DNA from 2 places in the Planctobacterium sp. R6 genome. Region 1 is predicted to be linked to the other one. Evidence: riboswitches for the same ligand, from Rfam matches in the RefSeq annotation. Region 1 holds a riboswitch; the other holds the start of a gene.

Region 1 (14,707 bases):
TGTTTTTCGCTACGATGCCCATGTACTGGGTGATGTCGGTGCTGACGGCAACCCTGATGCGTTTTGGAAATTTGCATTGGGAAAGCATTGCACAGCTGTTACCGATATTACTCACCGGCCCCTTTTATTTTGACATTATAGTTTACGTCTCTGTTGTGTGTATCGCCTATACGCGCAAGTATGAGGCTCGCGCCGCCGATGAACAAAAGCGCAATCGCGAACTGGCTCACCTGCTATTACAAACTGAGTTGGACGCCCTGAAAGCGCAACTTAATCCTCACTTTTTGTTTAATACACTGAACAGTATTGCCAGCCTGATCCGACTGCAGGACAAAGCCAAAGCATTGCTGGCTTTGAGCGAATTGAGCCAGATGCTGAGAAAAGTGCTCGAACATCAGAATAACGAAATGACACCCTTGTCTCAGGAAGTGGAGTTTATTAAAAGTTATCTCACCATTCAGCAGATGCGATTTGTCAATAAATTGCAGGTTGAGCTGGAAGTAGCCGATGAGTGCCTGCAGTACGATGTGCCTTTTATGTTGTTACAGCCACTGGTGGAAAACGCAGTGCAACACGGCTCACAATTAGAGTCTGACGAAAATCTGATCCAACTGTCTATCACGCAGCAGGGCGATGAATTACTGGTGCGATTGCGCAACAAGTTTATTCCTGACAGTCCGCATAAGGGGTTTGGTATCGGCATAGAAAACAGCCGCAAGCGTCTGAGCCGGATATATGGCGATGAGTTTTTATTGCAGTTAAGGCAATGCCGTGACGGTTACTTTGAAACCCTGGTGCGCCTGCCTACGGGAGAATAGCATGAAAGTACTGATAGTCGATGATGAACAACTATCTCAACAAAACTTACAGGTGTTGTTGCAGGACAGGCCTGAAATCACCGACATTGCGGTGGCCGGAAACGGCGCACAGGCACTGACCCTGTTCAGAGAACTACAACCAGATATGGTGTTTTTAGACATAGAAATGCCGGGTAAATCTGGTCTTGAAGTGGCAAAAGAAATCGGTGAGCAGTGTGTTGTGGTGTTTGTTACGGCTTACGATCAGTATGCTATCAGCGCGTTCGAACTCAACGCTATCGATTACTTATTAAAACCCTTTGATGACAACCGTTTTGAAAAGGCCCTGGAGCGGGCCAAATTACAGTGTCAGAAATATACCCAGCGAATTAACTACAGTGAACTGGGGGAGCTATTTGATGCGATGCAAGAGGAACGTCAGCAACGTTTTAAAAGTCGTATTGTTATCAAAGACTTAAAACGCATTCGATTGGTAAACGTTTGTGATGTCAATTACATTCTTGGTGCCGGGAATTACGTAGAAATTCATCTGAACAACGGTCAGCAATTTCTGCACCGCGAAGCCATGAATGGCATCGAAAACCAGTTAAGTCCCAGGGAGTTTATCCGGGTACATCGCTCTTCAATTGTGCGAATTTCCTATATCAGTGAATTGTTACCCAATGAGCGCGGTGACTATAAAGTTAAATTGCGGGACGGCCTGGAGCTGACGGTGTCCCGCGCCAATAAGCACAAAGTCTTGTCCTTTGTCGAAGCCTAATTTTCAGCTTTTAGGGGAGCGCTCAGACTCTGATCCTTTGATGTACGGGACAGGATAAATGTGCGGGCCAGCGGAAAGGAGATCCTGCCGAAGTCCCAGAAGGTTTCTGTTTTGCTGTTAATGTTCACGGCAATGGCCATCCTGTATTGTGGGATCACCATGAGCCAGCTTTGGGAGCCTCTGGATACACCGCCGTGATTGGCAATTTTTACTTTGCCAATGCCTTCGCCCAGATCGCTGTCATGAACCCGCCAGCCAATCGCGTAGTGCTGTTCGTTAACGTCGCCGTTGTTAAGTGTCTGAGGTGTCCAGAAAGCGGCGCGAACCGGTTCAGATATAAAATCGTTGTTGATAAATCCACTGCCCAATTTGACCAGGTCTGAGGGCGTGGAAATAAAACCGCCACCCGCCAGCCGATGGCTCAGATCGACGTCGCGCCATGGGCGAACTCTGGGCAGACTTTCATCCTCGCGCCAATAAAAGGTAGCCAGATTGGCGGCTTCCTGTTCGGCGTGCACACTCACCGTTGTCGGTGTGGTATGGACCATCGTCAGCGGTTTTAAAACCGTTTCCTGCATTAAGGTTTGATAGGGTTTACCACCGGTTTCCTGCAAAACGGCACTGAGCAGGACGGTGCCATAACTGGAGTAACTGAAATCTTCTCCGGGAGAAAACAACATGTCACTGTCATCAAACAATGCGACTGCATCCAGTACATCGCGGTAGGAACTATTGAGTGCAATGCTGCGATACAGGCCAACGGCTTCGGTGTTTTCTTTATAGTGGGGCAAACCTGCCGTGTGGGAGGCCAGTTGCCTGGGCGTGATGTTTTGCCAGTGGGGGTTGCGACTGCCCAGGGTTAACTGATTTAGTGGCGTATCCAGTGTCAGTTTTTCATCCTGAACCATACGCGCAAACAGGGTGGCGGTTAACGCTTTCGAGGTGCTGCCAATGCGAAACTGACTGTCCGGAGTAAGAGGGCGATTGTCAGCAATATCTGCCCAACCTGCGGTACCGGCCCAGACAACTTCACCATCAATCGCGACGGCAGCAGATATGCCCGGTGTATTGATTTTTTGGCGATGCGCCTTGAGTAACGTTAAGGCACTTTCGGCGGCCTGTTGATATTCCGCCTGGTGTACTTCGTTGCGGGAGGGAATGTCCTGGGGAATATCCACATAGCCCCAAAACGGCATCGGGACTTTTCCTCTGTGGGCATAAAACTGATAAACGGGTTCGCCTAAATATAACCCAGCTACTAACAGCAGGGCGACAACTGAGAATATTTTTTTGAGCATTGTGAATCCTGAATTGAATACATGGTTAATGTGATTCAGGGTATAAGGCAGAAAATGGGCAGTCTTATCAGAAATAAAAAATGCTGATCATTTTTTAAAATTGCGCACGAAATTCCGAGGGTGTCATTCCCTGTTGTTGTTTAAAGGACCGATTGAAGGACGCAACAGAGTTATAGCCGGTTTCCAGTGCAATGGTGAGGATCGGGTCTTTTTTACGGGCAGGGTCACGAAGTTTGGCGCACACTGCAGGAATGCGGTAACTGTTCACAAACTGAGAAAAGTTGTCAAACCCCATTTCCCTGTTAATTAAAGCGCGCAATTGGTGTTCCGGTAATTGTAAAGCTGAAGCCAGTTTGCCAACAGAAACATCGTGTTGAGTATAAAAACCGCCCTGCATAGTATCTACCAGACGCTGAATCTCCGGGGACAAAACTGTTGGCGATGTTTCTTCTGAGGGGGGACTATCAGCTGTCAAATTGATAACTGACTGGTGGTTATTATCTGTGGTGACATGGGTTTTATCGCTTTCCCGGCGGAATTGTCGCCACACTAAAACACTGATAAAGCAACAGGCCAGGATGGCGTTACCGAGACTAAAAATCACATTGTCCCGAAGATGGCTGTCGGTAAGTTCCAGCAGCGTTAATCCCAGCATATAAGCACTGATAGTGGCGATCATTAGGCGCCGGAACAGTCGGCGGCGCTCCACCAGATCATCCTGGTAACCGCGTATACAATCCAGCAAAATGGCGCAGAGTAGCAAAAAGCCCACAAGGTGATTGATATCGTGCAGCAGGTGATTACCGTCATAACCAAAAAAAAGAACCACTAGAGCCATGAGCCATGTCAGGGCAATGATCTGCAGCGCCAGCGGTAAGGCCTGCCATAAGGATTTACCGTAAACGCTAAACCAGTAGTAATTGAGTAAGGCGAAGGCGGTTAGATCGGTGATCAGCAACAATGGCGGGCGCAACCAACCATAATGGTGATTGCTCACCGGGGCCGTAAGTGCAAGGTAGGCAATCACACACAACATCACGCTGGTTTTGGCAATCCAGGCGGCACTGCGGATGGCGTGTCGCTGGGCAAAGATTAAACTTGTAAGTTGTCCGACCGCCAGGGCCCTGAGAATAATGTCAGCCAGTTGCCAGCCGGAAAATGTGATCACAATAGTCCTGGCGCCGTAAAAGTGATTAGTGAATTCATATTCAGCAGCGGGCTGAAAGGTGGAGAGCAAAGCCGCTGCTTTGCTCTCCATCGGGGATTAATCGAGAGTGCTTAACCAGACAACCAGGTCAACGATATCATCAGCGCTCATACCTCTGGCGAAGGTCGCCTGGTATTTGCCATTGACAATAAAGTTGGGCACACCGCTCACATGTCTGCGAAACTCCTGCACGGTATTGTTGTTTTTCTTGAATTGTCCGTTTACTGCAAAGCTCTTGTAAGCCTTGTTAAACTCCTCTTCTGATACACCGATTTGTGCAAAAATCTTTTGCAAATCTTCGGTGCCGGCTATCAGTTTACGGCTTTTGTGAATATGTTCGAAAATGGCCATTAAGGCTTCCTGCTCTTTACCCAGAGTGCGTCCTACCATCATGGCTTTAGTGGCTGCATCCTGTACATCGGGTCCGGCAGAAGGCATGAAGTTAACGTGTACTTTTTCAAATTTTACATCTTTGCTTTTTTTCGCCTTCATCTCTGCTACCAGAGGCTCAAAGTTGTAGCAGTGAGGGCACCAGAAGGAAAAGAACTCGGTGATGTTTTTATCTTCAGAGGCTTCTTCTGCAATCACTTTATAGTGAGTGCCCTCTTTCCATAACTCCTGTGCCTGAAGGTTAAATGCCATCAGACAGGTTACAAACATCAATCCTAAAAACTTTTTCATTAGTAATACACCTGATTATTTATTCTGTAAAAGAGTACCACAACGGATTCACCGGAGTGAACCCGTCAGGGACTCAGAGTGTAGATTATTTACTTTAGAAACTTAATGTTAGCTTAACTCCGGCATAACGACCGTAAGAATTGTAACCGGTTACTTCGGCATAATCGCGGTCAAACAGGTTGTTGATATAGGCGCCTAATGCCCAGTTGGCATTCAGATCCCAGTTTAAGTTTGCATGCCATACCAGGTAGCTGTTCAACGGGGTGTTACCGATATCAACGGCGTCTTTTTCCATATGGGCATATAATGACCAACGGGTGTCACCATTGTTAAAAGTGTGCTGATAGCCCGCATTCGCCACCTGTTCCGGTCTGCGTAAACGCTGATTACCGGCACTATCTTCGGTGTCCATATGCGTGTAGTTGAACCACAGTTTTCCGTTTTCAAACAAGCGGGTTTCCGCTTCTAATTCCAGACCCTCGGATTCGCTTGTGCCCTGGGTTTGCAAATATCCCTGGAAACTCACCGCATCAAACTGAATTTCGTCTTCAATTTCCTGATTAAACCAGGTCAGACTCCACCAGGTATGTTTGCTGATCTGATGGATGACACCCAGATCATAACCTTTGCTGGTTTCTTCGGTGAGTTGTAATCCGGCCGCATCTCCAAAGGCAAAAGGACCATCATTATAAGCTTGTTCATACAAACCCGGCGCTCTGAATCCGGTACCCCAGGTGGCTTTCAGGCGCAGAGACTGGGCGTTTTGCAAGGGGATAAGGTAATTCAGACCGCCTCGCCAGGAGGTAAAATTACCAAAGGTGTCATTGTCGTCGTAGCGCACACCCAGATTGATATTCAGGTTGTCTATTCGCTGGCTCATCCACTCTGCGAAATAGCCGCGGTTGTCGCGAGACTCCCCCGAAATATTATCCTGCTCTTCTTTGATATCCACACCGAATGACAAGGTGTCTGCACCAAATTCAAACCAGCCATGGTAATCCAGCCTGGTAATTTCTCCGTCGTTGCCAAAGCCAAATTCACCATTGTTGAAATAGTCTTTTTCTACTTCGGTAATCGCATAGCCCAGCTCGTGGTGGCCGTTCTGAGCCTGGTAGTTAACTGACAGTCGCACGCTGGTTTGTTCTGATTCGGTAATGCAGTTGTTGATCAGCGCAAAGGTGGTGTTGTCATAACAGCCATCATATTGAGTTTCACCTTCGGTGTTGCGCAGCACCAGTTGTACGCCTAAAGCATCGTTAAACTGGTGATTGGCACGCAAATGCAAGGTGGTGTTGTCATAGGGATCTTCTTCGCCGGAGGTGTCCGATACTTGCGCGTTGATACCGTCAGTGCTGAAATCTGTAGCTGACAGATAGACACCAGAGGTTTCGTTGGCCAGGGTTAATGTGGCGGCATACTGACGGGTACCATAGCCCGCTGCTTCTGCAGCAAAACTACCGGCAATATTCTGTTCCGTGTGTTTGGTGGTGATACTGACCACACCGCCCGCATCGGCACCGTAAACCAATCCCTGAGGCCCTTTTAAAATTTCGATGCGCGAAATATTGTTGAGCAACAGGTCATCCAACACCGGCGTTAACTGGGGTGCCGTGGGATCGGTGAGTTCTACGCCATCAACATACAGGCGAGTTCGGAAGCTTTCTTCGCCGCGGATACGCAGCGCCGTGGTTTTACCTGCGCCCCCTGAATTGGATACATTAACGCCAGACACCGTTCGCAGGGTATCTGCCACTGATAGCTGGTAACGCGCGCTGATGTCCTGCTCGTCTAATACGACAACACTGGCGCTGAGTTCATTGATATTTTGTGCCAGTCTTGCCGATACAACGCTGATTTGTTCTAAGCTGGTCTCTGAGGATGATTCTGCAAATGCTGTGTGGCTGCTGAGCAATGCTGCACAGCACAAACTAAGATGTGTTTTTTTCATTGTGTGTTCTCGTTTGGCATTCCGCCCGAATGCGTTAACTTAACCCTGTTAGCCTGGTGTGCTGGTGACATAACAGGAACCTGAGCAGGCCGGTATCCGGGCTTATAAACAGCCAAAAGCAGCATTCATCGCCTTCCCGTTTAACACAGTGGCGTGTGATGAAGACCGATAAGAAATGGGATCTCTTATCTGTTTACTAACCGTTGCGGGGGCAGCGTAGGGATCACACCTACTTCCCGTTTAACTTACATTGAGGAGGATATTTCGCCGTAAGCACCTGACGGCAGGCATTATACCTAAAATGGTCAAGATGTAATGTTTTTATGCAGTTGCGATATGGCTCAGGGAGGTTTTATGGGGTGAGCTTTAGTGCCGGCTCTTCCAGTGCAGCCACCTGCTCTTTCAGGCTCAGTATCTGTTGTTCCCAATATTTATCGCTACCGAACCAGGGAAAGGCTTGCGGGAACGCAGGGTCCTGCCAGCGCTTATCCAGCCAGGCCATATAATGCACCAATCGCATAGCGCGCAGTGGCTCAATCAGTTTCAGTTGGGCGGTATCGAATTCATAAAATTCCTCATAGGCCATCACCAGCGTATCTAACTGTAACAGCTGATTATTGCGATCGCCCGAGAGCATCATCCACAAATCCTGAATCGCCGGGCCGCTGCGACAATCATCCATATCCACAAACGTGGGACCATCCCGCCACAGGATGTTGCCCGGGTGACAGTCACCGTGCAAACGGATCGAAGCCATATCGCGGTAGTATTCCTGTACTTTCTGATACAACACATCCAGGATGGTAAAAAAGGCGGTTTTCAGAGATTCCGGCACCAGTGTACTTTCCGCTAACTGTTGTCTCGGTTCCAGCAAATGACTCTGCAGGGTTAACGCCGGGCGGTGTTGAAATTGGGTTCGCGCTGCAACCTGGTGGATTCGGCCGATAAAACGGCCCATCCATTCAAGTTGATCCAGGTTGTCTACTTCAAACTGACGACCACCCACAGACGGAAAGAGCGCGAAGCGGAAATCCTGATACTGCAACAGGCTTTGGTTGTCAAAGCGCAGGGGCGCACAAATGGGCACCTCGTGTTCTACCAGCTCCTGAGTAAAATCATGTTCTTCCTGAATTTGTAAATCGCTCCAGCGCTGCGGGCGATAAAACTTCACCACATAGCGACGGTTGTCTTCCGCGAGGAATTGGTAAACCCGGTTTTCGTAGCTGTTGAGCGGCAATAATCCCGACACCGGATATACGCCGGTGGTTTCCACTGCATTGAGAATCAGATCCGGTGTCAGACCAGAGAAATTGAATTGTGCCAAAAAGCTACCCTGTCATCTAAATGTGAGCTGCCATTGTAGAAGAAAACGGGGAACTGTCTATGATCTCAGCAGCTTTCCTCTCGATGTGACTGCCTCAGCGATATAAAAACTTACTGGGCTGGCTAACCTTAATGGATTGGTCTTCCACTGCCTGCACCTGTATGCGAATGTCTGTAACGCGCTCGTCTAATTCATAGGGATCAATCGCTACGCTGACCGGCAGGGTAAAAACTTCACTGCCCCTGACTCTGATCTCAGTGTCACCGATAAACTTGTGGCCAGGTAAGCCGGTCACCGAGACCTGATAGGTAAATGCCTGCTGAGATTTGTTGAGAATTTTCAGGGTATAGACGTTTTCAACCAGACCATCAAAGGTCTCGCGGTAAAGTGCGTTGCGGTCGCGGATAATGTCCACTTCGAGAGGTACCCGGGTGGCTACCTCTAAGGCCAGCAAACCCACCATGACACTTAGCACAACCACGTAGCCCACTAATTTGGGGCGCAATATTTTAGTAAATTTGCCCTGCAGGCGATGTTCGCTGGTAAAGCTGATCAGGTTTTTGGCATAACCCATTTTATCCATCACGCCGTTACAGGCGTCTACACAAGCCCCACAATTAATACATTCGTATTGCAGCCCATTGCGAATATCAATACCGGTAGGGCAAACCTGTACACACAGGTTGCAGTCAATGCAGTCACCCAGGCCTTTTTCCTGGATCTTTTGCTGGCTCATTTTGCGTCCTCTGGGGCCGCGCTTTTCACCGCGTTTGGCGTCGTAGGCCACGGTAAAGGTGTCGGCGTCGAACATGGCGGACTGAAAACGCGCATAAGGACAAATGTGGGTACACATAATTTCCCGCATCCAGCCGGCGTTACCATAGGTACAAAACGTAAAAAACAGCACCCAGAACGACACCCAGAAACCACTTTGCAAAGTAAAAAACTCGGCAAATAAGCGGTCAATTGGCACAAAGTAGCCCACAAAGGTCAGCGACGTGACTAACGCCACCAGAAACCAACACAAGTGTTTTAAGCTCTTGCGCCAAAACTTATCGAAATCCATGTTTCGCTGGTCCAGCTTGATACGCTTATTTCTGGGCCCTTCGATTTTGTGCTCAAACCAGATAAACATATAGGTCCAGGTGGTTTGTGGGCACATAAAACCGCACCAGACCCGCCCGGCAAAAGTGGTCACCACAAACAATGCAAAGGCCGAAATGATAAAAATCCATGCCAGTAAGGTCAGGTCCTGTGGCCACAGAGTCATGCCAAAGATATGAAAGCGTTGTGCTTCTAAGTCAAATAAAATGGCCTGGTGTCCGCCAAACTGCAGCCAGGGCAGGCCGGCAAATAGCAGGATAAAGAACCCCCCAAAAAAGCGCCGAAAAGTTTCCAGTGAACCTTTTACCTGACGAACGTAAACATGGCTGCGGGGCGTATAGTGATCCTGTTTGTCTGCATCCGGTTTGTGGATCTTGATGGGAGATATGTTTTTTACCGGGATTTGCTGATCCGGCGTTACCTTAACCGCGGCAGCAGAGGGGTTTGAAGTCCCGGTTTGTCCATCAACTGGCTTATCACTCATAGCATTTTGTAGGGTGTTGTTTTTTGTGTTCTTGCTGATTATATCAGCTTGGCAATTGTTCATGGCGGCTTCCATGGAATTATTTTGGGTTTAATTCGTTATATCTAATGTACGGGGTGTATTGGATTCTCCCGGTTTGATGTCCGTTGGCGCTTTTTTTTGCCGGTGGCAATAATTGAGAATTGATTATCAAAAATCATACTCATCAACGGTGGCGTCAGTTCCGATATAGAGTAAAATTTAAAATGAAGTCAGGCTTTGATTTAACGCAATGAAACGTGGATTTATCATATTTATCGAGATCGCATTTTTGTTTGCTGTGTTGCAAACATCCTTTGCGCAATATCTGCTGCAAGATGTGCAGGAAGAAGTTGCCAGCTGGTTTGTGTATGCGTCCGATTACACCGAGCGCGAGCAGTTATCTGAGTTGCGCTCCAATCTTCAGCCGCACGTAGCGAAACTCAGTGAGCCGCAACAAAAGTACCTTAACGAATTAACCACAAACAAAGCACGCATGATTAAGTTCAGTGACGATTATTGCAAAGGCGATGACAAAAACCCCTATGTGTATGGGGAGACGTTGCGTGTGGTGTGTGCAGAATTTGCCAGTAGCCGGGTGCTTTTTCCGGCCAAAAACAGCTAGGTTCACTCGGACTGTGCCGCGATTCATGCCCAGCAAACACAACAAAACTCATGCAATAACGCTTACCAGCTTCTAGATTTGACTGTTAGTCGGGTAACTGAGCACAAACTTTGCGCCGCCCAGGTGGCTGTCTTCCACCCAGACTTTACCATGGTGCCATTGCTGAATTCTTTTCACCGTAGCCAGTCCCAGTCCGGCGCCGCCTTTGTCCCTTGTGCGGCTTTTATCAGGCCGGTAAAAGGCATCAAAGATTTTTTCCCGCAGATCCGCGGGAATGCCAGGTCCGTCGTCTTCAACCATCAGCAGAATGTCTGAGGCACTTTGCATGGCGCTGACCTGTACCTGCTGTCGGGCGTATTTTACGGCGTTATTCAGCAGGTTTAGTACCGCGCGCTCCACAAAATGACCATCGGCGTTTAACAGCAGCGGCTGGCAGTGATTTTCTATCTGTAGTCGTTCTATGTGGTGGGGCGGCAGGGCGTTCAACAACGATTGCAGCATTTCATGGATAGGGATCTCGGCCACCGATAACTCGGGGGTGTGATGCTCAGACTGAGAAAATTCCAGCATTTCCTGAGTTAACCTGCCCAGTTCGTTGAGGTCTTCTTCCATTTCCCGCTTTTGTTGTGTATCCGGTTGTGACGCCATAGCAAATTTTAACCTGGCCAGCGGGGTTCTGAATTCGTGGGCCACTGCACTGGTGAGCTCCCGCTGATTGTTGAGCAAACTGCGCACTTGCTGACTCAAACTCGCCATGGCCTCTGATATGACATTCAGAGAGGAAGATGCACCCAGGTCCGTGTTTTCAATTGCGCCATCGGGCTGCACTGAACGGGCTGCTTTTTCCAGTTTTTTTATGTCGCGCCACAGAGGCCAGGTCCACAGAGCGACCAGCATCGCCAGCAGGGTAAAGAATATAATGCGATACCAGAGGATTTGGTTAGGCGACCGCTCAGTATGGGCAACTTTGATTTGTAAGTAGTGCAGCGGGTCCAGTTCGGTGTAGATAAAGGGGGTGTCTTCTACACCGTATGACAAAATATACCCTTGCTGTTCAAACAGCCGTTGCTGGCTGTCCGCTAAGGCCAGTTGTTGTTTGGGGATCTTGCTGGTCTGCAACGCAGAAGCCAGGTTCAACTGCCGGATATCATCTTCATTTTTGACGTAAATCAGCACCTGGGCCAGATTTTCAAGGTGCCGATTTTCGGGTTCGGTTTTAAATATCAGGTTATCAAGCAGCGATGACAGGCCCACCAGAGCAATCACAATAAACAGATAAAAGCTGATAAAGATCTTTAACACCAGATGCGCCGCTTTTTAAGACCTAATCCCAGGCATCTGACACAAAGAAAAAGCCTTTGCCCCAGATGGTTTTAATGCGAAACGGGGCTTTGGCATCATCTTTGAGCTTTTTGCGCAATCTGGAAATGCGCACATCGGCGGAGCGGTCTACACCGTCGTATTCCCGGCCAATGATTTCTTTGTACAAGGTATCCCTGTCAACCACGTTAGAGGCATTGCAGGCCAATAACCACAGCATGTCAAACTCATGGCTGGTGAGCTGGATAACTTCTTCGTTCAGGATGGTTTGCCGAGATTTTTTGTCAATGAGCAGCTTGCCAAATTGCAGCATATTGCTGTGCTGCGTAGTGACCGACTCTGTGGTTTGCCCTATGCGTCGCAGCAAGGCGTGAATGCGCGCCAGCAGGAGCCTTGGCTCTACCGGCTTAACTATGTAATCATCGGCGCCAATCTCCAGCCCAATGACCTGGTCAAAGTTGTCGCCCTTTGCGGTCATAAATAATATCGGGCCGCTGTAACTGCCGCGAATTTCGCGGCACAGTGTCAGTCCGTCCTTGCCCGGTAGCATAATGTCCAGAATAACCAGGTCGGGCTCAAAAATGGCAATTTGTTTGTGCAATTCATTGCCGTTTTCCAGCGCCAGCGTCTGTATACCATTATTGTTCAAAAACTCTTGAGTGAGTTTGCGTAACTTTTCGTCATCTTCAACCAGTATGGCTTTGTTCATATCAAAAAAAACTCCAGGGACTTCTGACTCGACGTCTGTTGTTGGGCACCAGGCTTTGGATCAGTAATTTTTTGTCAAATTGTCGGGTGCCATCTACTGTGATGTGTAAATCTGCATTGTCAGCTAAGGTGATCGGTAACTGTAACTCTGCGCTTTGACTGCGCAGGCATTGCAGCAGCTTTTTGTTTAAAAAAAAGCATATTTCCCGTTGTGAATTGGCGAGTCGGGCTGGCAGGGTGACCTTAATTTGAAGACGACAAAGCTCGCCCGGCTTGTCAGTAAAACAAGTCGAGGGTGCTATCTGCCACTCAGTTGATGAGGCCTGAACCGGCAAACTCATGACTCCCCACCAAATTAATACTGGCTTTAACAGCCAGTTCCTAGAACTTATAGGTAACCCCTGCAAATGTTGTTATTGTATATTTTTTATCTACCAGCGGACTATCGGTCATGGCGGAAGGTAAGTGGTTATAACTGGCATGCAATAACCACTGCCATTGCGCATTAATTTTCTTGTTGGCTGATACACCTATCTGCGGAAACCAGCCAGAGCCTGCCGAGTAGTGCAGTGAGACATCTTCAATATCTCGTTCGTTAATTCCGTAATAATAATCCAACAGATCTGCACTTTTCCATGTTAACCCAATTTTACCTATGATTTTCCAGTCGCCGGTTTGCCAGTAGCGACGGTATTGGGCGTTGAGCTGTGCGCCCTGATATACGCTGCTGATATCGTGAGCTGCGCTTAGGGTCCATTCACTAAATTCGGAATACCAGTGCAGACGAACACCGGCATCAACGGCCAGGTCTCTGTCAGCGACATCAGCAGGGGATAACTGGGTCACCAGAGAGGTTCTGTCGTTAATGGATTCCATGCCATTGTCCGGGGCTAAACCTGGCGTGGTGGTGCTGTCGACACTGTTGCTGATGTTCACGCCGTCCAGAATAAAGTTGCTGATATGACTGCGCTTAAAATCGCCATAGGCACTGTTTAGCGTGAGGTAGGTTTCCATGGCGAAATGGGGCTTTTGAATCCACTGGTAACCCACCTCGGTATTGTCCAGATACCAGTTCTCTCCGTACCAGGCAATATCGGGAATGATCACTAAGGGTGTGTTATCACTGAGGTACAAGGGGTTGGTGCGTACACCCAGACCAAGACCAACCGCCAGATGCCATTCTCCTTGTGCCATACAATAGGACGCGTTGCAGGACGTTTCGGTCTCGTTTTGTTGGGGATCACTTGCTGTAACGCACACTGAAAAGGCTAACAGCAGTAATGCAGTTAACATCTTTATTGGCGTATTTTTAGTTAGCAAGCCGTTTGGCATATATCTCATTCAACGTAAAATCAATCACTTCGGGTGTCAGTTTATCAAAGGTCTGACAAGGCCACATCAGGCGATTACAATTAAACACAATTCTTAAGATTTTTGAACGGATTTAGTTCAGCGACAGGCATAGTATAAGCAAACAGAAATTGACTTATTTTTAACCTCTGAACCACTAATTGGGGAGTTCGGTATGATGAGACATAGTTTGGCGTTGTGGGTTTCGTTATCTTTGCTAAGTGCTTGTGGCGGCAGTGATCCGGTGGCCACGCCAGAACCTGAACCCCCTGTCCCGACCGTGCCCGAGATTAACAGTGCTCAGGCAATCCCGGGAAAATTGGTGCAATCGAGTGCTGCTTCATTTGAACGCTACCTTAAAAATGGGATTTACAGCCGTTCTGCCGGCAACGGCGTAGACTCCACAGATAATCCTCCCTCTGTACCGACTCTGGAGTTTGGTGAAGGGTCCGGTGACAGAAGTTTTTCACAGACGAATACTGCGGAAGCGGGAGTCGATGAAGCGGATCGCATCGAATACAATGGGGATTTTCTGTTTATCGCCACTCAGCCTGTCTGGAACGGCACCCAAATGTCTTCACCTGGTGTCAGGGTAATGCAACGCAACGCAGATTTTAGTATGAGCCAGGTAAATGACATTGCCGTGGAATCGGACAATGCCAATATCAACGGCATGTATCTGTACCAGGACAATTTGTCAGTGGTATCCAGTGGCTATCCTTTTATGACGTTGATGGACATTGCCACTACCAGTTTGTTTGCGCCACACGGCGGCTGGCGCAACAGCGTCGAAGTTAACTTTTTTGATGTTAGCACCCCGGCAGAAGCCAGCGAAATAAATGAGATATCCGTGGATGGTTGGCTGGTGGCCAGTCGCAGAATAGGCCAATATGTTTATCTGGTTACCGCTTACAATCCCTATGTGGAGCTGCCGCACCCCTATCCGGAAGATGATGCCCAGCGCATTGCCAATTACCAATACCTGCAATCCGTGGCGATGACGGATCTCATGCCAGACATCAGAGTTAACGGAGTGGCCAGCGAAATGAACGCCCCTGAGGA
Region 2 (14,707 bases), on a different contig from region 1:
GAACTTTGGTCCCCAGTTCCGGCAACTTACCGTTGATAGTGACACGCTTTTGTTCAATCAGTTTATCGGCTTCCCGACGCGAGCAAACGCCGGTATCGCTCAAAAATTTATTTAGTCGCTTAGGTGCTTCAGTCGTCATATTAACAAGTCTATGTCACGGCTAAGGTGCCTTAAAGGCAGGTGGTAATTTTGACAAAGTATATCGAAATTTCATCATCCAGGCAGTGGTTAATCCCAAATGGCTAATGTCATTTATCGCGATACCATTTCCGACTGATATTACTGACTGGCATTACTGGCCTGAAACTCATCATAAGTACCATCGAAGTAGTTCAGTTTTTGATTTTTGATTTCTATTACCTGGGTTGCCAGTGAAGAGATAAACTCATGGTCGTGACTGACAAAAATAATGGTGCCATCAAAGCGCAATAAGGCGTCATTCAAGGCTTCGATTGATTCCATATCCAGGTGGTTAGTGGGTTCATCAAGCACCAGAACATTAATATCTTGCAGCATCAATTTACCGAAGAGCAGACGGTTTTTCTCGCCACCTGAGCACACCTTAACTTTCTTATTAAAATCATCGGCGCTAAATAACAAGCGTCCCAGCATGGCTTTCACCTGAATGTCGTCGTGCTTTTCGCCGCGCCATAAAGACATCCACTCATACAGAGTCCAGTCCCCATCAAAATCACGGCTGCTGTCCTGTGCAACATAGCCAATGGCGGCATTTTCGGCCCACTTAATTCGCCCTTCATTAACCGTTAATTCATTGATGAGACATTTTAATAAGGTGGTTTTACCGGCACCGTTTTCACCGATGACCGCCAAACGAGAGCCTGCTTCAAGTAATAAGTTTCCGTCATTAAACAGCGGTAAATCCGGATAACCATGGCCAATGCCATCCAGTGTAATGGCCAGGCGATGCAGTTTTTTATGTTGCTTAAACTGAATATAAGGACGACGTCGACTGGAGGCTTTTATCTCCGCCAGTTCAATTTTTTCCAGGCGTTTGGCCCGTGAAGTGGCCTGCTTGGCTTTGGAAGCATTGGCGGAAAATCTGGCCACGAAGGCTTGTAAATCCTCGATTTCAGCAGATTTTTTGGCATTTTCGTGCTGAAGTTGCTCCTGAATTAAGGCGGCGGCAGCGACAAAATCATCATAATTGCCAGGGAAGATGCGCAAATCCTGGTAGTCGATATCCGCCATATGGGTACAAACCGAGTTAAGAAAATGGCGATCGTGCGAGATGATCAGCATGGTGGATTTGCGCTTGTTCAACTCTTCCGCCAACCAATGGATGGTATAAATATCCAGGTTGTTGGTAGGCTCGTCCAACAATAACACGTCGGGTTCAGCAAATAGGGCTTGCGCTAATAGCACCCTCACTTTACGTCCCGGAGCCACCTCTTTCATCAAACCAAAATGATAGCTTTCCTCAATGCCTGCTGCAGCCAAGATGTCACCGGCTCGCGCCTCGGCGGTATAACCATCCATCTCAGCAAATTGCACTTCCAGATCCGCAACTCGCATGCCCTCTTCTTCGGTCATATCCGATTTGGCATAAATGGCATCGCGCTCTTGCTTCACTTGCCAAAGCGCGGTATCGCCCATGATCACAGTATCCACCACCGATATCTCTTCGTACGCAAACTGGTCCTGATTCAGTACCCCGAGCTTGGTGCCCGGTGCTAAAGAAACATTTCCGGCAGTAGGAGCTTGCTTACCGCTAAGAATACGCATGAACGTAGACTTTCCACAGCCATTGGCCCCAATAAGGCCATAGCGATTGCCATTGGAAAATTTAGCGGAGATGTTTTCAAACAGCGGTTTAGAGCCAAACTGCATGGTGATATTGGCGGCACTTATCAAAGGGGGGTACTCAAAAATTAAGGTTGTCAGAATAGCCGTTAGGCTGGCTGGCGCGCAGTATAGCAGACAACCACTTAATGTGGGTCAGTTCCCGCCAACTTTTTGAATACTGGATTCTCAATCTGCGCAATGGCTCTGTGATTGCGTTGCCAATCAAATTAGAGCGCAATAACAGATATCATATTGACCTTATTGTCGGAGTGTCCGACTGCACATAAAGGTAGTGAGGTTCAGTACTTCGAATAAACTCTGAGCAAAACCAAAAGCGAGGTAGTCTTGCTGTGTTATAAAATGACGACACTAAGTTTCCCGACATCATGGTCGCAAAATGAGCATTCATGCACTCACCCGGTATAACGGCGCCCTTAAACGGCTTATACTATCAATCAAGGGAATGCTAATTCAAAAGTTACAAATTGATACACGAAAACAGTTTTGACACCTTTGTAGTTTCCTTACCATTAGCCCCAATTTTTTAACCACTCAGAATAAGAATCTAATCGTGCTAAAAACAATACTCGCTTTTATTTCAGTCGCCCTGCTAAGTTGTCAGGCTGCGGCAACCGTCGTGGAAATTCGCACCAATATGGGCACCATCAGCGTGAACCTGTTCGATGAGGACACACCTGAAACTGTTGAAAACTTCCTTGAATATGTCAATTCCGGTGCCTATGCCAACAATGTGGTTCACCGTCTTGAAACTGACTTCGTTATTCAGGCTGGAGGCTTTCAGTACAACAACGAATTACCGCTGGATAATGTCGCAACCGGCGTACCGGTAGTGAATGAGCCTGAGCTGTCGAATGTGCGTGGCACTATTGCTATGGCAAAACTGGCTGGAGATCCAAATAGCGCCACCTCACAGTGGTATATCAATCTCGCCGACAACAGCCAAAATCTGGATGTACAAAATGGCGGTTTTACCGTTTTTGGCCAGGTTATTGGCGACGGCATGAATATTGTTGATCAAATCAGCGAGTTGCCCCGTTTTAATTTGGGCGGTGCGGCTACATCGATCCCGCTGAATAATTACAGTGAAGATGACGCCGCCAATGGCGTAGACCCGGATGAAGAGAATTTTGTACTGATCACTGATATCGTAGTCACAGACTCGGCTACTGTCACTAACCCGGACCTGAATCCCACGCCAAATACCCTGATCAACAGCGGTAATGGTGGCGGTTCTGACAACCCTTCCGACGGTGGTTCTTCAGGTGGTGCTCTTAACCCCCTGCTATTGATAATGCTGTCGCTGCCAGCACTATTATTGCGTCGCAGACAAAAATCCTGACCTTGACAGAAGGTATCAGTTGACCACAACGAAAAGGCGAAGCGAACAAACTTCGCCTTTTCACTGTTTAATCATTTCCCCAGAGCCGCTTTACCTGTTTTCAATTGTGCAGGAATGTTAATCTATCAGGTATTAAACCCTGTTATTGACAGTTTATGAGCAGCTTACCATCCAATAAAAGTCGTGCCCCGGTAAAGACATTAGACGATCTTGCCGAATTGGCAGATTACTCTTTTCTGGATAACCTGACACCGGACCCGGCAACCGTGGCATCCGGCGAAGATTATCGTCCGAGACAGGTCTTTTCAGGCCACTATGTCACCGTGAAGCCCACGCCGATAAAAGCCCCCAGATATATCGCTCACAGTAAAAAACTGTTTGAAGAACTCGGCTTTACCGATGAACTGGCACACACAGATGGTTTTCGGCAACTGTTCTCTGGCGATATGTCGCAACTTCCTGCGACAATGCGCCGGGTTGGCTGGGCCACGGGTTATGCGCTGTCAATTTACGGCACTGAATACATTCAACAATGTCCTTTTCAAACCGGCAATGGCTATGGTGATGGTCGGGCAATTTCAGTGCTGGAAGGCGTTTTTAATGGCCAGCGTATGGAGATGCAGCTAAAAGGTGCCGGACGCACGCCCTATTGTCGCGGCGCAGATGGCCGCGCGGTTTTGCGCTCCAGTGTCAGAGAGTTTCTCGCCCAGGAACACATGCACGCGCTGGGCATTGCCACCTCACGTTCGTTGAGCCTGTTTGTTTCCTATGCTGAAACGGTAGAGCGCCCCTGGTATCTGGAAGGCTCTGATTCACAAGACCCGGAAATTCTGGTAGATAATCCGGTGGCCATTTCCACCCGCGTTGCACCATCCTTTTTGCGAGTCGGTCAACTGGAACTGTTTGGCCGAAGAGCCCGCAGCCAACAGCATCCTGACGCAATGCAGGAGCTGGAGCAAATCGTGCAACATTTAATCGCCCGGGAATATCAGGAAGAAATAGATACAAGCCAGCCACTATCTGAACAAATTCTGCAACTGGCTGTGGCATTTCGGGGACGATTAACCACTCTGGTGGCTAACTGGATTCGGGTGGGATACTGCCAGGGTAACTTTAACAGTGATAACTGTGCCGGTGGTGGTTTTACCCTGGATTATGGACCCTTTGGCTTCTGCGAGTTGTTTGATCCGGCGTATCAGCCCTGGACCGGAGGAGGCAGGCATTTTTCCTTTCTCAATCAACCCGCTGCAGCAGAGAAGAACTTTGCCATGTTTTGCCGGGCTGTTATGCCGTTACTGGCGCAGACACCAGATAAATTACAGGCTTTGGACGAGATTCAAAGCGGTTTTTCTGACGTAATGGAAAGCAAAATGCAAGCTATGTGGGCCGCTAAGCTTGGACTGGAACACTATCATGCCGATCTCACCATGCAATTACTGCAACTAATGGCCCACTCATACGTGGATTACACCATGCTGTTCCGTGAACTGTCGGCACTGCCCACTGACGCAGCAGCACTCAGTAAGGCGTTTTACACGCCATTGTCAGAAAAGCTTCAAACACAATGGCAACAGTGGCTGGAAAGCTGGCAGCTCAAAATAGCTGAAACAGGCGATTCACAGACAATTGCTGAGAAAATGAAAAAAGTAAACCCCAAATACACCTGGCGTGAATGGTTGGTGGTACCCGCCTATCAGCAGGCTGAGCTGGGTAACTATGAACTGCTTGAAGAATTACAAGCAATCTTGAATAACCCCTATGACGAGCAATCCCCTGAGACCGAAGCCAGATATTATCAGCTAAGACCTGTAGCCCTGTTTAATGTTGGCGGTGTCTCTCACTACAGTTGTTCGTCTTAACTCGCTGATGACTACTCCATGTAAGCGAAAAAACCCGTAGACGCCTGTCTGCGGGTTTACCAGGGACTAATCACCAACGTTATATTTTCATCGTTGCGATTTAAATTGCTAATTACTGACAGTCCTGTAGATATCCCCCTCCATGGCATTCAGCTCGCTAATGATAAATCCTGAATTCGCCACATCAAAACCACAACTGCAGCGGGTTTCATAGCTCTGCCTTTTCGGTCCTTCATCACCAGAAAGCGACATGACTTCAATGTGATAATCAAATCCTTTGGCATGGTCGTTATCCGTCAAAACCTGGTAGTACAGGTTGCCATTGTGCACTTTCAGATTGCGGTAGCCCTGGGGTAAGTAGACTTGCATTGCCTGAAGGGCATGGTCTGGGATCACCACCGTTTGTTCCGCAGCAAGATCCAGTTGACTGACAGCCAGGTAATGTAAGCGATTGTCTTTGCCGTCTACCAGATATAAATACTCGGGAGATTGATGGTCTGTCACCATACTGGCCCAGCGCGCTGTCAGAGACACCAGTGAATCCGTATTTTTGCGGTACAAATAGCCACGATTTTTGCCATATTCTTCGACTCTGAAATAAATCAGATTGTCATTCAGCCACTCGGCACGGCGCAACAAACCTTTAGCCGTAACCAAAGCCGCCTCAGGAGACAGATCCAGCAAGCTATTACTCTCTGACTGTAAGCTCACATCCACCAGCCAGATATGACTCCTGTCACCGACTAAAAGAGTGCTATCGTCCGGAGAAAAAGACAAAAGCCGAAATCAGCCATGAAGCGTCATGGGTGCCCACCAGCCTTGCCAGTGAAAACGCGTGTGTCATTGGCGGAACACGCACCGGTGCGCAAAAACATCAGGATCTGCCGTTTGTCGGGGTCATTGATGAGATGTTATTGTTTTCCAGAGCATTGAGTGCTGACGAGATAAACGCGTTTTCTGAATAATACCAGTGTAAACCCATATTATTTTAGCAAACCCTGTAACCAACTGGTTTTATTCTCCCCCGCTTCTGTTCAACAGCAGCGGGATTCTGCTATATTCCAATGCTGAAAAAGTGTTGAGGTGTTTTCCAGGCTTTGGGCTTCGAAAACGTAACTGGGAATCTGGTGAAATACCAGAACTGTACCCGCAACTGTAAAGATGACGGCAGGTCATTAAAGTCAGATACCAACCTCTGCACAGCGCCATTAACTCGTGCGGGAATACGCGAACGCAAGTCAGCCAAAATTCTGGGCCACCGGGCACAGGATGCCACTTGCCTGTTTATTCTCGCCTGCCATGCAGGTGGAATCTTTGTCCGACCATAATAACTTACTGGTAAACCAGGTATCGCTGAATATCGCGGATAAAGTCATTCTCGATAACGTCAGTTTTGCGCTTAATCGCGGCCAGGTACTTGGCGTTCTGGGGCCTAACGGTGCAGGCAAAACCAGTCTGCTTAAGGTGTTATCCGGGCAACGGGAATATCAGGGCTCCGTTACCTGGCAACAACAAGCCATTTGCGACTATTCAATTCAGGCCTTAAGTCAGCAGGTAGCGGTAGTTAATCAGCTCAATGACATGGTGTTTTCACTGTCTCTGCAACATGTAGTGAGGATGGGCTTACTGCCGCATAAGCAGTTGTTATCGCGCCACACCAAAGCAGATGATCAGCGTATTCAGCAGGCCATTCAGGCGGTGGGACTCACCGACAAAGTACATCAGGAGTTCAGCAAACTTTCCGGTGGTGAGCAGCAGCGGGCATTAATAGCCAGGGCTTTAGTGCAGGGCGCGCCTTTGTTAATCCTGGACGAACCGGTAAATCACCTTGACGTGTATTACCAGCACCAGACGCTGCAGCTGTTACGCGATCTGGCGCAACAGCTGAATGTCACAGTTGTGATGAGTTTGCACGACATCAACCTCGCGGCCCATTATTGCCATCAGTTAGTGATTTTAGACAATGGAAAGTTGGTAGCCAGTGGTGAGCCGAATTCGGTACTGCAACCAGAACTGCTGACCCGGGTATTTGACCTGCCCTGTCAGGTAGAACTGCAGCACAGTATCCCGAAAGTCACCTTTTCGCCTGAAGGTAAAACCTTACTGGATTTAAGCAGGTGGTCCCTTTGAACATGCACATTAAATGGGCACTACTGATTGCGCTGGCCATACTCACGTCAGTTACCTCTTTGTTTTTTGGTGCCGCAGAGCTGTCTGCGAGCAGCATCACCCAATGCCTTTTTCAGCAATGTGAAACCGCCACCGAAGAGCTGATTTTCTGGCAAATACGCGCCCCCAGAGTGGCCGTGGGATTTTTGGTAGGTGTGGGTCTGGCCATTGCCGGAGCTACGTTGCAAAACGTCACCCGAAACAGTCTGACCGACCCTTATTTGTTTGGCGTTGTTGCCGGTGCCGGACTGGGTGCCAGTATCGCCACCCTGCTGTTTAACGATGCCACAGCTCAAAAGCTCCCCTTTAACATTCTGACCTCTGAAGCCGCGTTTTCTGTGGCACTACCCGCCGCGGCATTTTTGGGGGCGTTGTTTGCTGTTGCTCTGGTGCAGGTGCTGGTGGCCAGCGCCCTGGGAAGGCGCACTGAGCATCTGTTGCTGGCGGGGGTTGCCGTGTCTTTTATGTTAGGAGCGGTTTCGCATTTTATCCTGTTTCTGGCGGAACCATTTGCCGCCAATAAAGTGGTGTTCTGGTTGATGGGTAGCTTAGCCAGAGTGGAAGCCTGGTACGCCTGGGTTATGTTGCCAATCATTGCGGTCAGTCTGGTGCTGCTGCTGTTGTGCGGACGCCAGTTAGATGCGCTGTTGCTGGGTGACGAAAGTGCCCGCTCCCTGGGTGTTAACGCGCAACGCTTACGTATGATCCTGCTGGCCATTTGCGCCGCGTTAACGGCCTGTATTGTGTCTTATTGCGGTGGAATTGGCTTTGTGGGGCTGATGATCCCCCATATTGTCCGCAACTGGCTGGGTGTGACCAGTCGCACTCTGCTCCTGGGCTGTGTCTTGCTGGGCGGCTCTTTTATGGTCATTGTAGACATACTTGCGCGTGTTGCCCTTACCGGTCAGGAGATTCCTATCGGTATCATCACCTCTGCCATAGGCAGTCTGTTTTTCTTTTTAGCGATTCGTCAACGAGGCACCTGATTTCATGTCCACTCTGCCAAACTGGTCCATTCCCGCTATCAGCCATGACCTGGATCACCATTTTAACGGGTTGATAGATAATAAAGCCAAGCCCCCTGGTTCACTGGGAAAACTGGAAACGCTGGCCCTGCAACTGGCCCGTATGCAGTTAACTGAAACACCCCACGCAGAGCTGCAAATTAACCAACCCACCATGTTAATTTTTGCTGCAGATCACGGTATCGCCAGGCACCCTGTCAGTATTGCGCCGCCTGAAGTGACCCGGCAAATGGTATTAAATTTCCTGGCCGGAGGAGCGGCCATTAATTGTTTTTGTCGATTGCACGACATCGCCCTGAATGTCATAGATGCCGGAATGCTTGAACCATTATCTCAAACTCAAAACAATTATTTTACCCAACGCCTGGGGGCAGGAACCGCAGACATCAGTGTTGAATCGGCCATGTCCGCCGCGGTTGCTGAGCGCGGTTTGATAGCCGGAGCAACACTGGCCAAACAAGCGATATTGAGCGACAGTAATGTTGTCTGTTTCGGTGAAATGGGCATTGGCAACACCAGTTCAGCAGCCGCGTTATTGTGTGCCTATACCGGTAAAAAGGCCCGGGAAGTAGTGGGACGCGGTACGGGTATCAACGATGCACAGTTAGACGCCAAAATAGCGCTTGTGGACAAAGCCCTGCGCCGAACCGAACAAATGCCAGAAGCTGAGACTAAAAATCCCCTTCTGTGGCTGGCCTCACTGGGCGGATTCGAAATTGTGCAAATCATTGGCGCCATGCTGGCCACTGCCGAGCAGGGAAAGCTCATCGTTGTAGACGGATTTATTGTCACCGTCGCGGCACTTTACGCCTGTGCAATTGCTCCGGGAGCCAGACAGTACATGGTGTTTGCCCACATGGGCACAGAACGCAGCCATCAACTTGCGTTAACAGCCTTACATGCAGACCCCCTGCTGGATTTAGGCCTGCGCCTGGGTGAAGGTACCGGTGCTGCACTGGCAGTGCCGTTATTGCGCACCGCAGCCGCGTTTTTTAATGACATGGCCACGTTTGAGAGCGCCAACGTCAATGTCTGAACAAGCAGAAAAATCCTCATTCTGGCGCGCTGAAGTCAATTATTTTCGACTGGCGCTGGGCTTTTTTACCCGTATCCCGATGGGCCGGACGGTACAATACCAACCGGAATTTATGCATACCTGCACCCGTTATTTTGCCCTGATTGGCTGGTTACTGGCGCTACTACTGGTTGCCCTGGTTTACCTGGCTACGCCCATATGGGGTAGTACGGTGGCCATTGCCCTCATGATGGTCGCCAGCGTGCTACTCACCGGCGCTTTACACGAAGATGGCCTGGCCGATACCTGTGACGGCTTCTGGGGTGGCCTAACAGCAGAACGTAAAATTGATATCATGAAAGACAGTCGCATTGGCACTTATGGTAGCTGCAGTCTGATACTGGCGCTGACATTAAAGTTTGTGCTGTTGCAATCGCTGGCACAATCAGAAATGTTGTATCTGGCCATTGTCCTGGCCTACCCGCTTTCCCGGGCGATGGCGCTGACTCATGTTCAGGATTTACCCTATGTCTCGGGTCTGGGCACGGTCAAAAAGAATAAAAGCGATCCCCTGGCAAGGCCCGTTTCCCACAAACACCTGCTGTTTGTCATCGCCACTGGCGGAATAGCGGCACTGGCTTTGCCGGTCAGCACGATTCTGATTTTGGCTCTCGGCGTACTGCTGGTGCGCTATCTGTTGCGCTTTATTATGCAAAAACACATCGGCGGTTTTACCGGCGATGTGTTAGGAGCGGCGCAACAGGTACAGGAGCTCAGCATTTATTTAATTCTGCTGGCGATGGTGGGAAGTAATTCATGATTCATCTGGTTTTGGGGGCCGCGCGCTCCGGCAAATCCCGTTTTGCCCAGCAACAGGCAATGCAATGTGATAAACCTGTGATATATGTGGCCACCGCCACCATTACGGATGATGAAATGGCCTTGCGCATCGAACGCCACAAAGCTGACCGCCCTGCTCACTGGCAAGTATTGGAACATCCCGACAACTTGCCTGCCGTCCTGGAAAACCTGAATACTGTTGATGATGCCGTCATCTTAGTGGATTGTTTAACCTTATGGCTAAACAACGAGATGTACCTCAATCCTGAGTGTCACATCGACACGCTGCAATCAGACCTGGTGCAGATACTTAAAACCAGCCGCCAAGATATCATTCTGGTGAGTAATGAAGTGGGTATGGGTATCGTGCCAGCTTCGGCATCTGCGCGAAAATTTGCCGACTGGCAGGGCTGGCTCAATCAGGCGGTAGCCGGAGCGGCTGACAAGGTCACACTGGTGGTGGCAGGTTTACCCATGCAAATTAAGGGCTGAACTCTTGGTAAAAATAGCGCACCAGATTTATCTTTTACGCCACGGAGAAGTAGCGGGTCCGTCAGCCCTGTATGGTAAAACCGATGTACCGCTGAGCCCCCGGGGATGGCAAAACATGGAGGCACAGTGCGCTCGCCTGTCACAGCTTACTCAGGTGGTTTGCTCTCCGCTGCAGCGCTGTCAGCACTTTGCCAGACAACTCAGTGAACAACGCAATCTGACATTGCAGGTATTGGACGAAATGCAGGAATGTGATTTCGGACAATGGGACGGTGTCGCTTTTGATGATATACCTCAAAGTGCCTGGGCCGAACTGGACGCATTCTGGCAGGCCCCGGCCAGTAATCCGCTGACCGATGCTGAACCCCTGACGGTCATGTATGAACGGGTTTCAGCCGGCTGGCAAAAACTGGCAAAGCAACTGGCCAGCACACAGACGCCGCAAACTCTTTTGCTTATTTGCCATGGCGGCGTGATCCGACTGTTGCTTGCCCACCTGTTAAATCTGGATTGGCGCAACCCGGCGCTATACAGTCAATGGCAAATCGGTTACGCCAGTCTCAGTAAATTCACCCTGCCTGCGACAAATCACGCCCAAGCCATTATTCACTATGTGGGGATGCCCGCAGAGCATGAGATTTAACCCGATATGTTAACGAATACACTGATGATACAGGGTACCTCTTCTGACGCCGGTAAGAGCATGTTAGTGGCCGCTCTGTGTCGCTGCCTGTATCAACGGGGGCTCAGAGTAGCCCCTTTCAAACCACAAAATATGGCGCTGAACAGTGCCGTTACCGCCGATGGCGGAGAAATTGGCCGTGCCCAGGCGCTACAGGCACAGGCGGCCGGTATTGCCCCACATGTAGACATGAACCCTATTTTACTCAAACCCAGTTCTGATACCGGTGCTCAGGTGATTATTCAGGGCAAAGCTATTACCGATATGCAGGCTGCGGCTTACCACGATTACAAAAAAGTCGCCATGTGCGCGGTACTGGAATCCCACCAACGACTGGCAGCGCAGTATGATTGCATCATTGTTGAGGGTGCAGGCAGTCCTGCCGAAGTCAACCTGCGTGAAGGTGACATTGCCAACATGGGCTTTGCTGAAGCCGTGGACTGCCCGGTTATTCTCATCGCTGATATTGATCGCGGCGGTGTATTTGCGCAGCTGGTGGGCACGCTGGAATTACTCTCGCCGTCAGAGCAGCAACGGGTGGTGGGATTTGTGATCAATAAATTTCGCGGCGACATTGGTCTGCTGGAATCAGGACTGGACTGGTTAGCAGCACGCACCGGAAAGCCGGTGTTGGGTGTTCTGCCTTTCTTACCAAACCTGCAATTAGCCGCCGAAGATGCCATTGAGACATCCCAGGCCAGCACGGCAACCGGTCCAAAATTGATTGTAGCCGTGCCTGTATTCAGTCGCATCAGCAATCACACTGACTTTGATATGTTGCGGGCTCACCCGGAAGTGAAACTGATTTATGTCCCCCCTCATTCGCGTATTCCGGCCTGTGATCTGATCATTTTACCCGGCAGCAAAAATGTACGGGCAGATTTAGCACAACTGCGCGCTATGCAGTGGGATCAGGATATTCTTCGGCACCTGAGATACGGCGGAAAAGTACTGGGCATTTGTGGTGGTTATCAGATGTTAGGAGAGTGTATTGCTGATCCCGATGGTATAGAAGGTCCGGCCGGTGAATCAAAGGGACTGGCTTTGTTAAAGCTAAGCACCCGACTGCAAGGTGAAAAACAACTGACCCAAAATCAGGGAGTCATATGCTTAACACCAGAGGGTGACGAAGCAACAATCCCCGTCAGCGGATACCAAATTCATGTGGGCGTCACCCAAACAGAAGAAAAGCGCTGTTTTGCCTTGCTGGAAAACAATCTTCCGGATGGCGCTGTCAGCACCGATAATCAGGTGGCCGGTACTTATTTGCATGGTCTGTTTGACCAGCCCGAAGCAACCCGGGGCATATTGGCGTGGGCAGGTGCAGATATAGAAGTCACTCAACATTACGAAATGCTGCAGGAAGCGGCAATTAACCGTCTGGCCGAGATGTGCGATAAACATCTGGACTGGACAAAAATAACGCCTTTGATAGGTACACTTACAGGCAGAGGAAGTTAAACAATGAGACACATGATTTTTATCCTGACGCTGTTCGCATCAGGTCTTCAGGCGCAGGAAAGCAAACCGCAGAAAGACGAACTACAGGACAAACGAATAGTAGCACTGGCCCCCCATATTGTAGAGTCTCTTTACGACATTGGCGCTGGTGACCAGATTATTGCCACCACAGAACATTCTGATTATCCGGAAGCGGCCAAAAACATCCCCAGAATTGGTAATTACGCTCGTCTGCAAATAGAGCGTATTGTGCAATTGGCACCGGATGTCATTATCGCCTGGCAAACCGGTAATCCACAGGACGATCTGGACAGGTTGAAAAACTACGGTCTGAATATTGTCTATTCGAATCCCACAACCCTTGCCAGTGTTGCAGATGAACTGCTGATGCTGGGAGAAATCACCGGACGTACTACAGCCGCACAGCAAATAGCCCGGCAATTCTCACAACGTCTCGAGGCACTTGAGTCCAAATACAGCAACGCCCGGCCCGTAACCGGATTTTACGAAATGTGGGCCAGACCATTGCGCACCGTAGCCAACAAAGCCTGGTTGCAGCAGCAGCTAGTTGTGTGCGGTGTTAAAAACCCTTTCGCGTCACTTTCTGAAGACTACCCGCTGATTGGTCTGGAACAGGTCTTGGCCAGCAAGCCTCAAATCGTATTGCAACCTACGCCTCACTCTCCACAAAACACCGATGCCCTGAACTGGCAACAATGGCCAGAAATCCCGGCCTCAAAACACGGATTTATCTTTCACCCGGACGCTGATAAAACCCATCGCATGACATTGCGCATGCTGGATGAAGTGGAAATCCTGTGCAGGCAGGTGGATAAGGCACGGGATTTTTATCTTGCCCACTAAGTAACTGACAGTAGACGGTTGACCTGACTTTACCCTTTAATTCGGCAATTGCTGGGCTAATTAATCCCTGTTTTTATCCGATAAGTTTGCTATAAACTGTATTTCACTTCTCAGCGCCGGTAACACTGGATCTGAGAAGTGATTTACAAGAACCGTTTTTCCAGAAGGAATGCAGTAACAGTGTCGGGGGTTGCAAATGGCCAAATATAGCCTGCTGTTTAAAGGACAATTAAAACAAGGTGCAGACAAAAGTAAAGTCACCGCCTCGCTGTTAAGAACGCTTAAACTGCAGGACGAATCCCGGCTGTATTCCGGCGACGCCTTTACCCTGCGAACCGGCACGGATAGAACCCAGTTACTGGCATTTCAGGCAAAGCTGGAAAAACACGGTATCCTGACCGAATTTCAGGAGCCGCAAGCGCCTGCAACCGGGTCCGGCAATGCCCCGCCTTCGCCCAAAAAAGCAAAAGACAAACCGCCCACTCTGGAACACGCAGACTTGTCTGCGCCGACAGTGAACCCGGTAGACCAGGCAGAGCTGCAATCTGGTCCGGTGTTGCGCAGTGGCAGGACCTCACGATTGCCTCTGTTGTTGTCACTGACACTGAATCTGCTGTTGTTAGGTTACATTGGTGTCAACCACATTATGGCGGATAGCGAGCTCAATATCGGAGAGTTATTTCAGCAGGAAATGGCTACCATTTCCGGGCTGTTTTCCGAAGATACGCAGCAAATTACAGAAAATACAGACACCACATCAGAACCACACACACCGCAACCTGCGCCCAAAGCGGATCCACGAATCAGCAATCCCCAACTGCAGCAACTGAGCGAGGAAAACACCCGCTTCGCCGAATTTTTCAACCTCATACAGAACAATAGTGACGGCCACTGGCGACTGGAAGATAACTTCAATATCAACAATAGCTCCCGGATCGTGTATTTCACGGCGGCAATGACCGAAGCCATGGCACGGCGCTGGACTATGAATCTGTCGAACGCCGTGTTTGAGAGCGCCTATCAACAACACTGGCAAAATCGCGAGATATTCGGTACCCACCCCGATGAGGAGTGGCAAAACCACGGTTGCGCGACGCAATCCGGTGAGCTCAGTGCCGAATCCGACAGCCCGATTTT

The links. A riboswitch is a leader RNA that binds a small molecule or an ion and turns the genes downstream of it on or off. The one in region 1 is predicted to bind cobalamin.
Positions count from the first base shown of each region.
Region 2: linked by a shared signal. The riboswitch ahead of AC0J20_RS11000 (ABC transporter ATP-binding protein) and the one ahead of AC0J20_RS10080 (TonB-dependent receptor plug domain-containing protein) in region 1 are both predicted to bind cobalamin.

Region 1 covers NZ_JBVTQY010000012.1:76,755-91,461, forward strand. The annotation lists gene AC0J20_RS10055 (sensor histidine kinase) at 1-818, shown strand, start outside; gene AC0J20_RS10060 (LytR/AlgR family response regulator transcription factor) at 820-1,578, shown strand; gene AC0J20_RS10065 (serine hydrolase domain-containing protein) at 1,575-2,876, opposite strand; gene AC0J20_RS10070 (helix-turn-helix domain-containing protein) at 2,971-4,134, opposite strand; gene AC0J20_RS10075 (thiol:disulfide interchange protein DsbA/DsbL) at 4,141-4,764, opposite strand; gene AC0J20_RS10080 (TonB-dependent receptor plug domain-containing protein) at 4,859-6,712, opposite strand; cobalamin riboswitch at 6,785-7,008, opposite strand; gene AC0J20_RS10085 (serine/threonine protein kinase) at 7,065-8,036, opposite strand; gene ccoG (cytochrome c oxidase accessory protein CcoG) at 8,131-9,624, opposite strand; gene AC0J20_RS10095 (hypothetical protein) at 9,896-10,267, shown strand; gene AC0J20_RS10100 (ATP-binding protein) at 10,340-11,569, opposite strand; gene AC0J20_RS10105 (response regulator) at 11,592-12,296, opposite strand; gene AC0J20_RS10110 (DUF3019 domain-containing protein) at 12,298-12,636, opposite strand; gene AC0J20_RS10115 (MipA/OmpV family protein) at 12,677-13,627, opposite strand; gene AC0J20_RS10120 (beta-propeller domain-containing protein) at 13,821-14,707, shown strand, end outside.
Region 2 covers NZ_JBVTQY010000014.1:17,033-31,739, forward strand. The annotation lists gene rluF (23S rRNA pseudouridine(2604) synthase RluF) at 1-139, opposite strand, end outside; gene AC0J20_RS10975 (ABC-F family ATPase) at 280-1,872, opposite strand; gene AC0J20_RS10980 (peptidylprolyl isomerase) at 2,375-3,163, shown strand; gene AC0J20_RS10985 (protein adenylyltransferase SelO) at 3,319-5,022, shown strand; gene AC0J20_RS10990 (hypothetical protein) at 5,131-5,799, opposite strand; gene AC0J20_RS10995 (hypothetical protein) at 5,829-5,987, shown strand; cobalamin riboswitch at 6,087-6,233, shown strand; gene AC0J20_RS11000 (ABC transporter ATP-binding protein) at 6,337-7,152, shown strand; gene AC0J20_RS11005 (FecCD family ABC transporter permease) at 7,155-8,177, shown strand; gene cobT (nicotinate-nucleotide--dimethylbenzimidazole phosphoribosyltransferase) at 8,182-9,252, shown strand; gene AC0J20_RS11015 (adenosylcobinamide-GDP ribazoletransferase) at 9,245-10,051, shown strand; gene cobU (bifunctional adenosylcobinamide kinase/adenosylcobinamide-phosphate guanylyltransferase) at 10,048-10,563, shown strand; gene AC0J20_RS11025 (histidine phosphatase family protein) at 10,568-11,206, shown strand; gene AC0J20_RS11030 (cobyric acid synthase) at 11,213-12,706, shown strand; gene AC0J20_RS11035 (cobalamin-binding protein) at 12,719-13,570, shown strand; gene AC0J20_RS11040 (hypothetical protein) at 13,767-14,707, shown strand, end outside.